4 regions of the Pseudoalteromonas sp. ABE4_541 genome follow, and region 4 is predicted to be linked to each of the others. Evidence: predicted binding sites of a transcription regulator. Region 4 holds the regulator's gene; each other region holds the start of a gene.
The links. The regulator sigma-54, encoded in region 4, starts transcription at its own class of promoters, with help from an activator protein. The targets are predictions, from matches to a motif close to GTTGGCACGNNNNTNGNNT.
Positions count from the first base shown of each region.

Region 1 (3,203 bases), on a different contig from region 4:
CAAGCTCTTCTTGGCTGCGTGGCGTCAAGGTCATATTGCCCTCGGCATCAGGCTTAGGTAGATAATCTACTGCAACCGATACGCTGATACGACGAATGACACCCGTTTGCTGGCGCTTATGACTAATTGTAGTGTCTAATTCGTAGTTACGCGTTGCTTCTTTTTGCATACGGCTTGGGTTAGTACCATTACTACTATTGCCTGCACCTGCAATTTCTGGAATATTCGAATTCACGGGTGGTTGATTAGACAACGCACCTGGAATACCGACAGCTAATCCGCCAACATTATTTTCTTCGAAGGTTGTTTCACTACGCACTGCTGGTAAATCGGGATTAAAGCGTTTTTGCGTTTCTTCGACTGCACTAAAGTCCATTGTTAAATCAACTTGCGCTGTGAAGTTGCCTAAACCAACAACTGGAATAAGAATACTGTCAATTTTTTCTAAATACTCTTGCTCGCGTTTGCGCTCAATTTCATATTCTTTTCGTGAGCGCGCGGCTAATGAGTCTTGCGAACCAGAGTTAAGCAAACGGCCATTTTGATCCGTTACGGTAACACGCGCAGGCTCTAACCCTTGCACTGCTGAGGCAACAATATCAACAATTGAGTCAACTTCTTCCCCACCGAGCGTTCTGCCCCGTTTTAGCGTTATAACGACGGTCGCTGATGGTTTCTTTTCACGACGCGCAAATACGTTTTCTTTAGGAATAGCTAATAGTACTTTTGCACGATTAACATCTTGTAACTCTTCGATGGTGCGTGCGAGTTGTTGCTCACGGCTGTGCTTCAAACGTTCACGCTCTAAGCGCTGACTCACGCCAAAACCCATATCTTGCATTAAAATATCGGTGCCTGAGCTTGGAGACTGGCTAAAACCATCACGCGCCATTTGTAACTTAATGCTCTGATAGTCGTTCTCAGCCACCATGATGGTGTTACCTTCCAGTTCGTATTCAATTTTTTGCGCATCCAAAAAGTCGAGCGTTTGAACAAGCTCTTCCATCGGGTACTTACCTAAAGGTCGCATATCAGGCTGACGTGCCCATATGATAATGAATACCGCGATTGCAAGACAAATGGCCAATGCGATCACGAGCGTAACTTGACGTAACATATCAACGCCACTCAGCGCACTAAAATAGCCCGATTTTTGCTCTTGTTGCTCTTCAGCCTCAGCGCCCATTGCGCCATCTGATAAAGCGAGATCTGTTGATTGATTCGTTGCCACAGTTACTCTCCACTACCTAAATTAAACAGGCATGCTCATAATTTCTTTATAAGACTCAACCAGTTTGTTTCTCACTTGAACTGTCGCTTCAAATGCCACTGATGACTTTTGCGAAGCTATCATCACTTCTGCAAGTGATACGCTACGATCTCCCATTTCAAGGGCCGTTACCTTTGATTTTGCCTCTTTTTGTAAACCATTAACAGTGTTAATAGCATCCGAAAGAAGCTCGCCAAACTGTGCTGATGATGGTGTTGAAGACTGCACAGGCAAGCTTTCTTGCCCTCTATTACGCGTAGCTTCAAGCGCTAGTGATTGCATTTCTTGATATAAAGCATTGGGTTGTATGTTCATTTTCACACCCTCTTCTACAATTGATAACCTTATCAAAGCAGAATCTGTGCCAACTTTAAACTATTTTAAAATCAATATCTTAGCTGTTATTTTGATGTGTCATGATTTTGACAAGCACAAGCCAGCTGATTGCTGGCTTGTGAAAAGGATATAACTAGGCTGGTACGGCGATCCCCATATCGCGCATTTTTGCGAGTTTATACCTAAGGGTTCTTGGGCTCATTCCTAGAATTTCTGCGACTTCTTTACGCTTCCCTTGGCATCTTGATAGAGTATCCAAAATCATTTGATGCTCTTTATCTTGTAGCTCCGCTTTGTAATCTACACCTTCAGCGTTGGCCATCTGTTCAATCACTTCATACGATTCAGCAGAGGCTGGCTGGCTTGCTTGTACATTCGGCACAGATATGCAAGGTTGATGGTTTTCGATGAAAATGTCATCTGCACCAATTTCACTTCCAAATTGCAAGATCAGTGCGCGCTGTACAACATTGTCTAACTCTCTCACATTACCCGGCCATGCATGTGACAACAGTTTTTGCTTTGCATCATGCGTTAACACAGGTGTTGGCTTATTGGACTTTTTGCTATGACGTGCGATCAAGTGCTCTGCGAGCACTACTATGTCGCCCGGCCTCTCACATAAAGGTAGCCAAGTTAAAGGAAAAACATTTAAACGATAATATAAGTCTTCTCTAAACTCGCCCGCAGCAACTGCTTCTTTGAGATCTCGGTTACTGGTTGCCAAAACTCTGACATCCAGATCTATCGTTTTCCTACCACCCAAACGCTCAACTTCACGCTCTTGCAGAACGCGTAGTAATTTAGCCTGTAGGCCAAGGTCCATTTCAGTGATTTCATCCAACAAAATAGTGCCTTTTTGAGCTTGTTCAAACTTACCGGGACAAGCTTGGATCGCGCCTGTAAATGCTCCTTTTTCGTAACCAAACAGGGTAGCTTCCAGCATGTTTTCTGGTATTGCTGCACAGTTAATCGCAACGAACGCTTCTTGCGCTCTATCCGATTTATCATGAATATATCGCGCCAGCACTTCTTTGCCTGAACCGCTGGGACCTAGCACCATAACGCTGGCATCTGACTTAGCAACCTTTGCTGCAAGTTCAAGAAGTTTAATGCTCTGAGGATCTTCAACCACAGGGCCATCAGCTTCTTTTTCTTTAGGAGGCATGTAGCGGCTTACCATATTTAACAACACTTCTGGCGCAAACGGCTTAGCCATGTAATCAATAGCACCTAAACGCATCGCTTCAACAGCGTCATCAATCGTGGCATAAGCCGTCATCATCAACACAGGCAGGTCTGGATAATTCAACTTGATGGTTTTGAGTAGATCAATACCACTCATTGCGCCCATTTGCACATCACTAACAACCAAAGAAAAGCTTTGCTCCTTTAGCAGTACAACGGCTTGTTCTGCACTTGACGCTTCAACGCAATGAAAACCTGACAACTGCAATGTATCAATTAGGGCTTCGCGTAAACCAGCGTCATCTTCAACAACTAGTATGGAATAACTCATACAACCTCCAATTGTTCAGTATCGAATGATATTGGTAGCAACAAACTGAAGCACGCGCCCCCTTGTGGCATATTCTTT
Region 1 covers NZ_JBSVEM010000001.1:231,390-234,592, reverse strand. The annotation lists gene fliF (flagellar basal-body MS-ring/collar protein FliF) at 1-1,186, opposite strand, end outside; gene fliE (flagellar hook-basal body complex protein FliE) at 1,253-1,585, opposite strand; gene ACW689_RS01120 (sigma-54-dependent transcriptional regulator) at 1,740-3,125, opposite strand; gene ACW689_RS01115 (sensor histidine kinase) at 3,122-3,203, opposite strand, start outside.
Region 1: fliE (flagellar hook-basal body complex protein FliE) is a predicted target of sigma-54. The motif match lies at 1,621-1,639, and genes of this name have one in related genera.

Region 2 (3,203 bases), on a different contig from region 4:
TCGTATAAATCTTTGTCCATTGCATCACCAGGGTGGATCTTGTTTTTGATTCCATCAAGGCCCGCCATTAGCATTGCTGAGAACGCAAGATATGGGTTAGCTGTAGGGTCTGGGAAGCGTACTTCGATACGACGTGCTTTCTCTGAAGGTACTACCGGAATACGGATTGATGCAGAGCGGTTACGCGCTGAGTATGCAAGCATAACTGGTGCTTCAAAGCCAGGTACTAAACGCTTGTAAGAGTTTGTTGACGCATTAGCAAATGCGTTGATTGCTTTAGCGTGCTTGATAATACCACCGATGTAGTAAAGCGCGTCTTCAGATAGACCACCGTACTTGTCTCCAGCAAAGATGTTTTTGCCATCTTTAGCTAAAGATTGGTGACAGTGCATACCAGAACCGTTATCACCTACTACAGGCTTAGGCATGAAGGTTGCCGTTTTACCATATAGGTGCGCCATGTTGTGGATAACATATTTCATTTCTTGAATTTCATCTGCTTTTAATACCATGGTATTAAAGCGAGTCGCGATTTCGTTTTGACCAGCTGTTGCTACTTCGTGGTGGTGTGCTTCAACCACTTGGCCTAGCTCTTCAAGAACTAAACAAGTCGCTGAGCGCCAGTCTTGTGATGAATCTACCGGTGCTACTGGGAAGTAACCGCCTTTAACGCCTGGGCGGTGACCTGTGTTGCCGCCTTCGTAGTCTCTGTCAGAGTTCCAAGAAGCTTCTTGTGCGTCAATTTTGTACATAGAGCCTGACATGTCAGTTTTGAACTTAACGTCGTCAAATAGGAAGAACTCAGGTTCTGGACCGAAAAGTACCGTATCTGCGATACCTGTTGAACGCATATATTCTTCAGCGCGTTTTGCAACAGAACGTGGGTCACGCTCATAGCCTTGGTGTGTTGAAGGCTCTACCACGTCACAACGTACGATAAGCGTTGTTTCTTCAGCGAATGGGTCAAGCTTTGCTGATGCAGCATCTGGCATTAATACCATGTCTGATTCGTTAATGCCTTTCCAGCCAGCAATTGAAGAGCCATCAAACATTTTACCGTCTTCGAAGAAGTCTTCATCGGCTTGATGATGAGGAATAGAAACGTGCTGTTCTTTACCCTTAGTATCTGTAAAACGTAAATCTACAAATTTAACGTCATTTTCTTTGATAAAATCTAAAACCGATTGTGACATGTGTCCTCCGACTCGTTGGTTTTTTTATGCTTGCTGCATTAACTTAATGCGATTGCGATTTTTGTAAGCTTAATGTGTGCCAACGTTGTAATCGCATGAAAAATATATGATTTAAAGTTGAATAGGCATTGGGTAATTGCCCTTTTGCACCAAAATGATCCGTAATTGCACTTTATTGGTGCGATTATTGTAGTTCATTTTTTGAAATTGAGAGTAAAAAATGAACGATTTAAAAGGCCAATTTTTATGAAGCTGTGACAGATTGACGTTATCAATGTGCTGGGTTGTCATTGCCTTTACATATTTCTGAATTATTCTCTTTATTTAACATTGTACTATGATGAGCCCCTTTAAGCTTACTGGCAGTCCTAAGTGGATAAAATGACAGCTAAAAAGAGCGAAATTGTTGAATGAAGCCAAAAAATAATGCTGCATAAACTTTCATCTATCGCGTTATTAGGGGATAATACGCCACTTTATAAATCCTATCGGTCAATTTATAGGCTGTTTTGCACAATTAGGTGTATTAGGATTAACCCACTCTTTCGAGTCATTATCTGAGTTATAAACATGAGCATTGAAAAATTACGTAATATCGCGATTATCGCCCACGTAGACCACGGTAAAACAACCCTAGTTGATAAGTTGCTTGAGCAATCAGGTACACTAGAGACGCGCGGCGGTAACGAAGAGCGTGTAATGGATTCAAACGATATCGAAAAAGAGCGCGGTATCACCATCCTAGCTAAAAACACCGCGATTGAGTGGAACGACTACCACATTAACATCGTAGACACTCCGGGACACGCTGACTTCGGTGGTGAAGTAGAACGTGTTCTTTCAATGGTTGACTCAGTATTGCTACTGGTTGATGCACAAGAAGGTCCAATGCCGCAAACGCGTTTCGTAACGCAAAAGGCATTCGCGCTAGGCCTTAAGCCTATCGTTGTTATCAACAAAATCGATAAGCCTGGTGCACGCCCTGATTGGGTTATGGACCAAGTGTTTGACTTATTTGATAACCTTGGCGCAACTGATGAACAGTTGGACTTCCAAGTTATCTACGCTTCAGCTATCAACGGTTGGGCAACTTTAGATTTAGATGAGCCTTCTGACAACATGCAACCTATGTTTGAAGCGATTGTTGATCAAGTAGCTCAGCCTGATGCGGATCCAGATGGTGCATTCCAAATGCAGATTTCTCAGCTTGACTACAACTCTTACATTGGTGTTATCGGTGTAGGTCGTATTAAGCGCGGTACAGTTAAAGTAAACCAGCAAGTAACGATTGTTGGCGCTGATGGTACTAAACGTAACGGTAAAGTGGGTCAAGTACTGACTTATTTAGGCCTTGATCGCCATGAAGCGCAAGAAGCGCAAGCGGGTGACATCATCGCAATTACAGGTTTAGGTGAGCTGAAAATTTCAGACACTATCTGTGATGTAAACACAGTAGAAGCATTACCAGCACTTTCTGTTGATGAACCAACAGTAACAATGACCTTCTCTGTAAACACTTCGCCGTTTTCTGGCCAAGAAGGTAAATTCGTAACGTCACGTAACATCCTTGAACGTTTAGAAAACGAACTAGTGCACAACGTAGCACTACGTGTTGAAGAAACGGATAACCCAGATAGCTTCCGTGTATCTGGTCGTGGTGAATTACACTTAGGTATCCTAATCGAAAATATGCGTCGTGAAGGTTACGAGCTAGCGGTTTCTCGTCCAGAAGTAATCCTTCGTGAAGTTGATGGTCAGTTAGAAGAACCGTATGAAACAGTAACGGTAGACGTTCAAGAAGAGCACCAAGGTTCTATCATGGAGCAACTTGGTCTTCGTAAGGCGGAAATGACTGACATGGCACCAGATGGTAAAGGCCGTATTCGCATGGACTTTATGATGCCTTCACGTGGTTTAATCGGTTTCCAAACTGACTTTATGACGCTGACTTCTGGTTCTGGTTTGATGTACCACACGTTTGATCATTATGGTCCGCATAAAGGTGGTAAC
Region 2 covers NZ_JBSVEM010000008.1:63,965-67,167, forward strand. The annotation lists gene glnA (glutamate--ammonia ligase) at 1-1,193, opposite strand, end outside; gene typA (translational GTPase TypA) at 1,764-3,203, shown strand, end outside.
Region 2: glnA (glutamate--ammonia ligase) is a predicted target of sigma-54. The motif match lies at 1,259-1,277, and genes of this name have one in related genera.

Region 3 (3,203 bases), on a different contig from region 4:
TAGAACAGCCGATATTCTAAACAAGAATTTAAATTTGGGTCACAGGTCATGGTAAATAACGTTAAAGGTCAAACGCAATCAAACAGCGTGCTTAATAATATTAAGCAACAAAAAGCTGAGTTGCAAAAAAATGAAGCCAATGCTGCTAGCACAGCGCCTACTAAAGCGCCACAAAAAGCGGCTAGCGATTCAGTAAGTTTAACACCACAAGCGCAGCAACTTAAAAACCTGCAAGAAAAGGCAAAAGATGCGCCTGCGTTTGATAGCAATAAGGTTGCTGAACTTAAAAAAGCCATTAGCGAAGGCAAGTATCAAATAGACGCCGAAAAACTCGCTAAGAATATCGCCGCATTTGAGTTTGATATGTATGGTTGAACAGCTTAACCTCTGTCTTCATAAATTAGAAACACAGCTCACTAACCTAGCAACTCTGACCCAGTTGCTAGATAGAGAGTTGAATGCTTTAGCGGCTCGAAAAGGTGACCATTTAAAAGAACTTGCAAGAGATAAACTTACCTTACTAAACACCATCCAAAAACAAGATAAAGAGCTGTCTAGTTTTGATCAAGCGCTTTTCCAAGCTGAAGAAGCTATCGAGATGACCGATAAAATTGAAGAGTTGCTAATTGAGTGTAAAAAAAAGAATGAAGTAAACGCTCAGGCTGCGCATCAAGCTCATTTAAGCGCCAGAGAATTGAAAAGTATTCTTTTAGGTGCGCCCTCTTCTATTACATATGGCCAAGATGGTAGCGTCGTGACAGGTAATAACGAGCTAGTTAAAAACCTTAAAGCATAATCAAGTACGCTCTGCATCTAACAGAGCGTTGCCAAGCGTCCAGTCTATTAATAATAAGTTACACGTTTTATCTTTCTTGGTTTCACCTGTGTAATATATAAATCGTGCACGCGCTTCATATCGAGCTCTAATTCAGTCACATATGCATCACCCGACGCATAGCTCTTTACAACCTTAGCGCCTCTTATCACACCTGTCACTTGACTCTTGAGCCCATCGTTTTTAGCAACTGCACCTTGAACTGTCATACCCGCGGTAATATTTTGGCCATAGACTTGCTCTGTTAACTCTCTGTATGCCTCAAGTTTCGACACTTTCACCGCCATTAGCATCTTTTGCGTATCACTGGCACCAGGTTGAGCACTTAACGGGGCGTAACCAATTGCTTTTAATACTGGGTAATTATCTGGCTTGACGTACTCATATTCAATGTTTTTATCAAACATCGAGCTACATCCACCTAATAAAAATAAAAGTATGGTTATGGCAACCAAGCCTATACTGTTAAAAGTTCGTGTGGCATTCATCATTCTATACCTCTTAAATTTGATGATTTATCCAATGCACGATTCTTGCCAAAAATTGTTGGTATATGACTTGCTACGTTCATTACAGTTATTTTTTAAGGTTTTAATTATGATTAGAGCAGTCGCTTTGCTTATGCTGGTAGCAATGAGCAGTAATGTAAAAGCTGAGTGGTATGAAGTCATCGGTTATGCAAGCATGCAAGGGCGCGACATGGCAGACGCTCGTCAAGCAGCAGTTAAAGACGCAATTACACAAGCGTTGATATTCTCTGGGGCTACCATCAGCAGCGTTCAAACCGTTGCTGATGGGGTCTTGAGTCAAAATGAGATCAAGATCAAATCTCATGGCGAAATCCAACAAGTTAACCTTGTTAGCGAAAATCAAAGTGACGAGCAATATAGCGTGACTTTGCATTTAGATATTTATGCTACCGAAAAAAAATGTCCAGGCCAGCAATTTAATAAACAAATTGCCATTACTCAGAGCCAATTAACACAGCCCCATCAAGCAAGGTTGGGTCAAATTTTTGACATTGCAAAGTCTGCATCTCATCGTTTGTTTAATACCCTGAATGAGCGTACTTCCGCAGTCAAACCGATCCCTTATCTAAACTCCCCTCTAAACGTCAGTGAGTATTTTTCTCAACAATTTAACTATGACCATATGTTGATTGAAACCATTTCAACCAACAGTAATAGCCAATATGTATTATTAAGCCAGATCACAGATATAGCGGGTTTAGATAAACTCAATAATGATTATGCCTTTTGGCAAGACGATGAGTACCTTCGCAGCTTTAAAATAGACTTTGCGCTATATGACTCAATAACATTCGAGCAGGTATGGCAACAACATTATGTAACTCAGGGAGTTTGGCCATTTAAAAAGACAAAAATTATTGACGTATATAGCGAGCAATTTTGGCGCTCAAACTATGGTCAACAAATTCAAGATATTTTTAATAAAGTGAGCCAAGACCTTGATGTAGCCGTGGCATGTATACCAACTAAAGGGAAGATTTTGCACATTAATAATGAACAAGTTGTGATTAATTTAGGTAAAAAACACGGCCTAGAGCCGGGCAAAGTACTCTCAATTATGCACCGAAGTGACATCGTCACGGGTAACGGCAAAATCATAAACTCTACACGACAAACTATCGAGCAACTGAAAGTCATTAATGTGAATATGCAAAGTGCCACAGCCATTAACTTAAATACTCGCCCATTAAGTAATGTTCAGCTCAATGATATAGTGCAAGTGCTCATTAAATCTGATGAGTCATTTGAACTTGAATAACCAAGAAGGTGCCAATTGGCACCTTTTTCCTTGTTGATAGCTGATGCATTGTTATTAACTTCACATCACTAAGCTCGATAGGCAGTACAACTAAAACAACCAGGATTTGCGTTGTGTATTTGAATATATTCCACGCTCTGAATGTTAAACATCTCGTGCAAATGTATATCAACGACTTCTCCTTGCGCAGTTTTAGCCGACACCATATTGCCCTGTTGATCATAAGCTCTGAGTGACAATAATCGTGAACAGAGTACCTGCGGTATCTCATTCACCTCTAGATTGGCATCCTGACTACTTTCACCTATGAAAATAGGACCTGATGCACGATAAGGCCCAGACACATCATGATGAACATAATGAAGCAATAATACTCGCTCACCCACTTCTACATCTTTTAGTGACACTCGACACGGATAACCAGATTGTTCATCTGCTGTCAGCCACACCGCGTGGTGCGCTTGCAATACATCCACTTGTGCATTGAAAAGGTGTGTATAGTCTTTATAGTTCAACCCTTTAATAATAAATTGATTATTCATAATACTCGTCCTTTTAATGAAAACCCCATTATAGAGAC
Region 3 covers NZ_JBSVEM010000001.1:188,391-191,593, reverse strand. The annotation lists gene flgM (flagellar biosynthesis anti-sigma factor FlgM) at 49-375, shown strand; gene flgN (flagellar export chaperone FlgN) at 368-796, shown strand; gene ACW689_RS00905 (LPP20 family lipoprotein) at 844-1,323, opposite strand; gene ACW689_RS00900 (flagellar assembly protein T N-terminal domain-containing protein) at 1,433-2,623, shown strand; gene ACW689_RS00895 (DUF1203 domain-containing protein) at 2,692-3,165, opposite strand.
Region 3: ACW689_RS00900 (flagellar assembly protein T N-terminal domain-containing protein) is a predicted target of sigma-54. The motif match lies at 1,381-1,399, and genes of this name have one in related genera.

Region 4 (3,203 bases):
CTATTCGGCCAGCTCGCACTAGCTCAATCAACAAACCCTGTCAATGAGGTATCAATTAAAGCAGGCAAACAACAAGCTCAATTGAAAACCAATATTGGCATTTTCGAGCAAAATGTCGAGATCATTCACGGCAGTCGAAAAATCAATGCCGATAAGCTAGAAGTACATCGAAGAGAAGAGCTTGGTGACAATAAACAGTTACTGGTGGCAACGGGTTCTCCTGCTCGATTTTCGGAAAAACAGCCGGACGGAACAGAACTGACCGCAAGTGCGCAAGAAATTCGCTATGACGTAGCCAACCGCACTTTAGTGATCAAAGGAGATGCCAAAATCAACCAAGCTGGTCAAATTATTCGCGCACAGTCAATAACATATGATATGGAAAAACAGCTGATCAGTGCAGAACGTGGTGAGCAAGACAACGCGCGAGTCCACACGATTTTGGTTCCAGAAAAAGCCCCAAAGCAAACAGGCAAAGGTAATTAAGCATGAGCGTGTTAACAGCAACTGCTTTAGCAAAAAGCTATAAAGGGCGACAGGTCGTTAAAAATGTAAGCCTAAGTGTTGAAGCTGGTAGCATTGTTGGGCTGCTCGGTCCAAATGGTGCAGGAAAAACAACGAGCTTTTATATGATCGTTGGATTAGTACCCAGCGATCATGGCTCTGTATGCATCAATGACCACGACATCACCTTACTGCCGATGCACAACCGTGCTCGACTTGGAATTGGCTATCTTCCTCAAGAGTCATCCATTTTTAGAAAGCTAACCGTTTATCAAAATCTCATGGCTATTTTAGAAACTCGTAACTCGCTTAATAAAGAAGCACGCGAGCAAATAGTGAACGAGTTGTTAGATGAGTTTAATATTCAACACATTAGAGATAGTTTAGGTATGGCTCTGTCTGGTGGTGAGCGTCGCAGAGTAGAAATTGCTCGCGCTTTAGCCGCAAATCCTAAATTTATCCTATTAGATGAGCCTTTTGCTGGTGTTGATCCAATTTCAGTGTTAGATATAAAGAAAATTATCGAACATTTAAAAAATCGTGGCATTGGTGTACTAATCACCGACCACAATGTTCGGGAAACCCTTGATGTATGTGAAAAAGCTTATATTGTATCACATGGTGAGCTTATCGCCTCGGGCACGCCAGAGCATGTTTTGGCGGATCAAACCGTGCGAGATGTCTACCTTGGTGAGCAATTCAGGCTATAGTTAAAACATTCTAGGTCACAATAATAATAGAGATTAGAAGGATTGTTAAAGGTACATGAGGCAATCGTTACAGCTGCGCATGGGGCAGCAACTTACCATGACACCACAACTACAGCAGGCAATACGTCTGTTGCAGTTAAGTACGCTAGATCTTCAGCAGGAAATCCAAGAAGCACTGGACAGTAATCCTCTTTTGGAAGTAGAAGAATCTGACGCGGATCTCGATACCTCGTTACAAGAAAAAAACGGTAAAGATAACAGCCAAGATGATGGGCATAACGATGGCCTAGACAGTGAGTCGGTAAGCGATTATGAAATGGACTCTGATGCGGCATTAAGTAAAGATACCGTTAGTGATGAATTGGCTATGGATGTCACTTGGGACGAATACATGAGTGCGGCACCAGCCGCTAGCAGTGGCCCAATGCCTGAAGATGAAACAATTTATCAAGGTGAAACCACCGAAACCTTGCATGAATACCTTATGTGGCAGTTAGAATTAACGCCATTTAGCCCTATTGACCATGGTATCGCAGTGGCTATCGTTGAGGCCATTGATGATAACGGGACATTAACCTTAAGCACCGAAGAAATACTCGACAGCATTAATGATGGTCATTCTGGTGAGCCCATAGAACTTGATGAAGTTGAAGCCGTACTTAAACGCATTCAATTATTTGACCCTGTCGGGATTGGTGCGCGCAACCTGCAAGAATGTTTGTGTATTCAGCTCAACCAATTTGACCAAAAGACAACTCCTTGGCTGAATGAAACAAAAATGATTCTAAACGAGCACATAGATTTGCTCGCTAGCCGTGATTATCGAACGTTGATGAAAAAAACAAAGCTTAAAGAAGCCGAGTTAAAAGAAGTCATGACACTCATTCACAGCTTAAACCCAAAACCAGCAGCCAGTATCATTCGAGAAGAGTCTGAGTACGTCATTCCTGACGTATCCGTGAAAAAAATGAAAGGTCGCTGGGTGGTGGAGCTCAACCCAGAATGCATGCCAAAAATTCGCGTTAATGACCACTATGCCTCCATGTCTCGCTCTGTAAAATCAAGCTCAGATAGTCAGTTTATCCGCTCGCATTTACAAGAAGCTAAATGGTTTATTAAAAGCTTAGAGAGCAGAAATGAAACTTTAATGAAAGTTACCAATTGCATTGTGCAACAACAACAGGCATTCTTTGAGCATGGCCCTGAAGCAATGCGACCTATGGTGTTAAACGATGTTGCAGAGATGGTCGAAATGCACGAATCAACTATCTCTCGCGTAACAACACAAAAATACATGCACACACCTAGGGGCATTTTTGAGCTGAAGTATTTCTTCTCTAGCCATGTAAGTACCGAAAACGGAGGTGAGTGCTCATCAACAGCGATTCGAGCGCTTATCAAAAAGTTAATAGCTGCTGAAAATACAGCCAAGCCGCTGAGCGATAGCAAAATAGCAGACATATTAGCAGAGCAAGGAATTAAGGTGGCCCGACGCACCATAGCAAAATATCGGGAGTCGTTAGCCATTCCACCGTCTAACCAGCGTAAAAGCTTGATTTAGACGTATTACTAAAGAAGGAAAATGCTTATGCAACTAAATTTAACTGGTCGTCATGTAGAAATCACTGATTCATTAAGAGACTATGTCAACAACAAGTTTGCGAAGCTAGAAAGGCATTTTGATCACATCAATAATGTACATGTGATCTTAGATGTTGAAAAGCTGGTCCAAAAGGCCGAAGCCACCTTGCACGTAAATGGTGGAGAATTATTTGCTTCAACAGAACATCAGGATATGTACGCGGCGATCGACGGGCTTATTGATAAGCTAGATCGTCAAGTGATCAAACACAAAGAGAAGCTTACTCGACACTAATCATGAAACTAAGCTCGATTATAAACAAGGACTGCAGTAAAGCTGCGGTCCTTTTTAATAGCAAAAAACGTGTACTTGAATATATCAGTGAACTGGCGCATGAGCAGTTGCCT
Region 4 covers NZ_JBSVEM010000015.1:27,006-30,208, reverse strand. The annotation lists gene lptA (lipopolysaccharide transport periplasmic protein LptA) at 1-486, shown strand, start outside; gene lptB (LPS export ABC transporter ATP-binding protein) at 489-1,214, shown strand; gene ACW689_RS14640 (RNA polymerase factor sigma-54) at 1,270-2,775, shown strand; gene hpf (ribosome hibernation promoting factor) at 2,803-3,090, shown strand; gene ptsN (PTS IIA-like nitrogen regulatory protein PtsN) at 3,093-3,203, shown strand, end outside.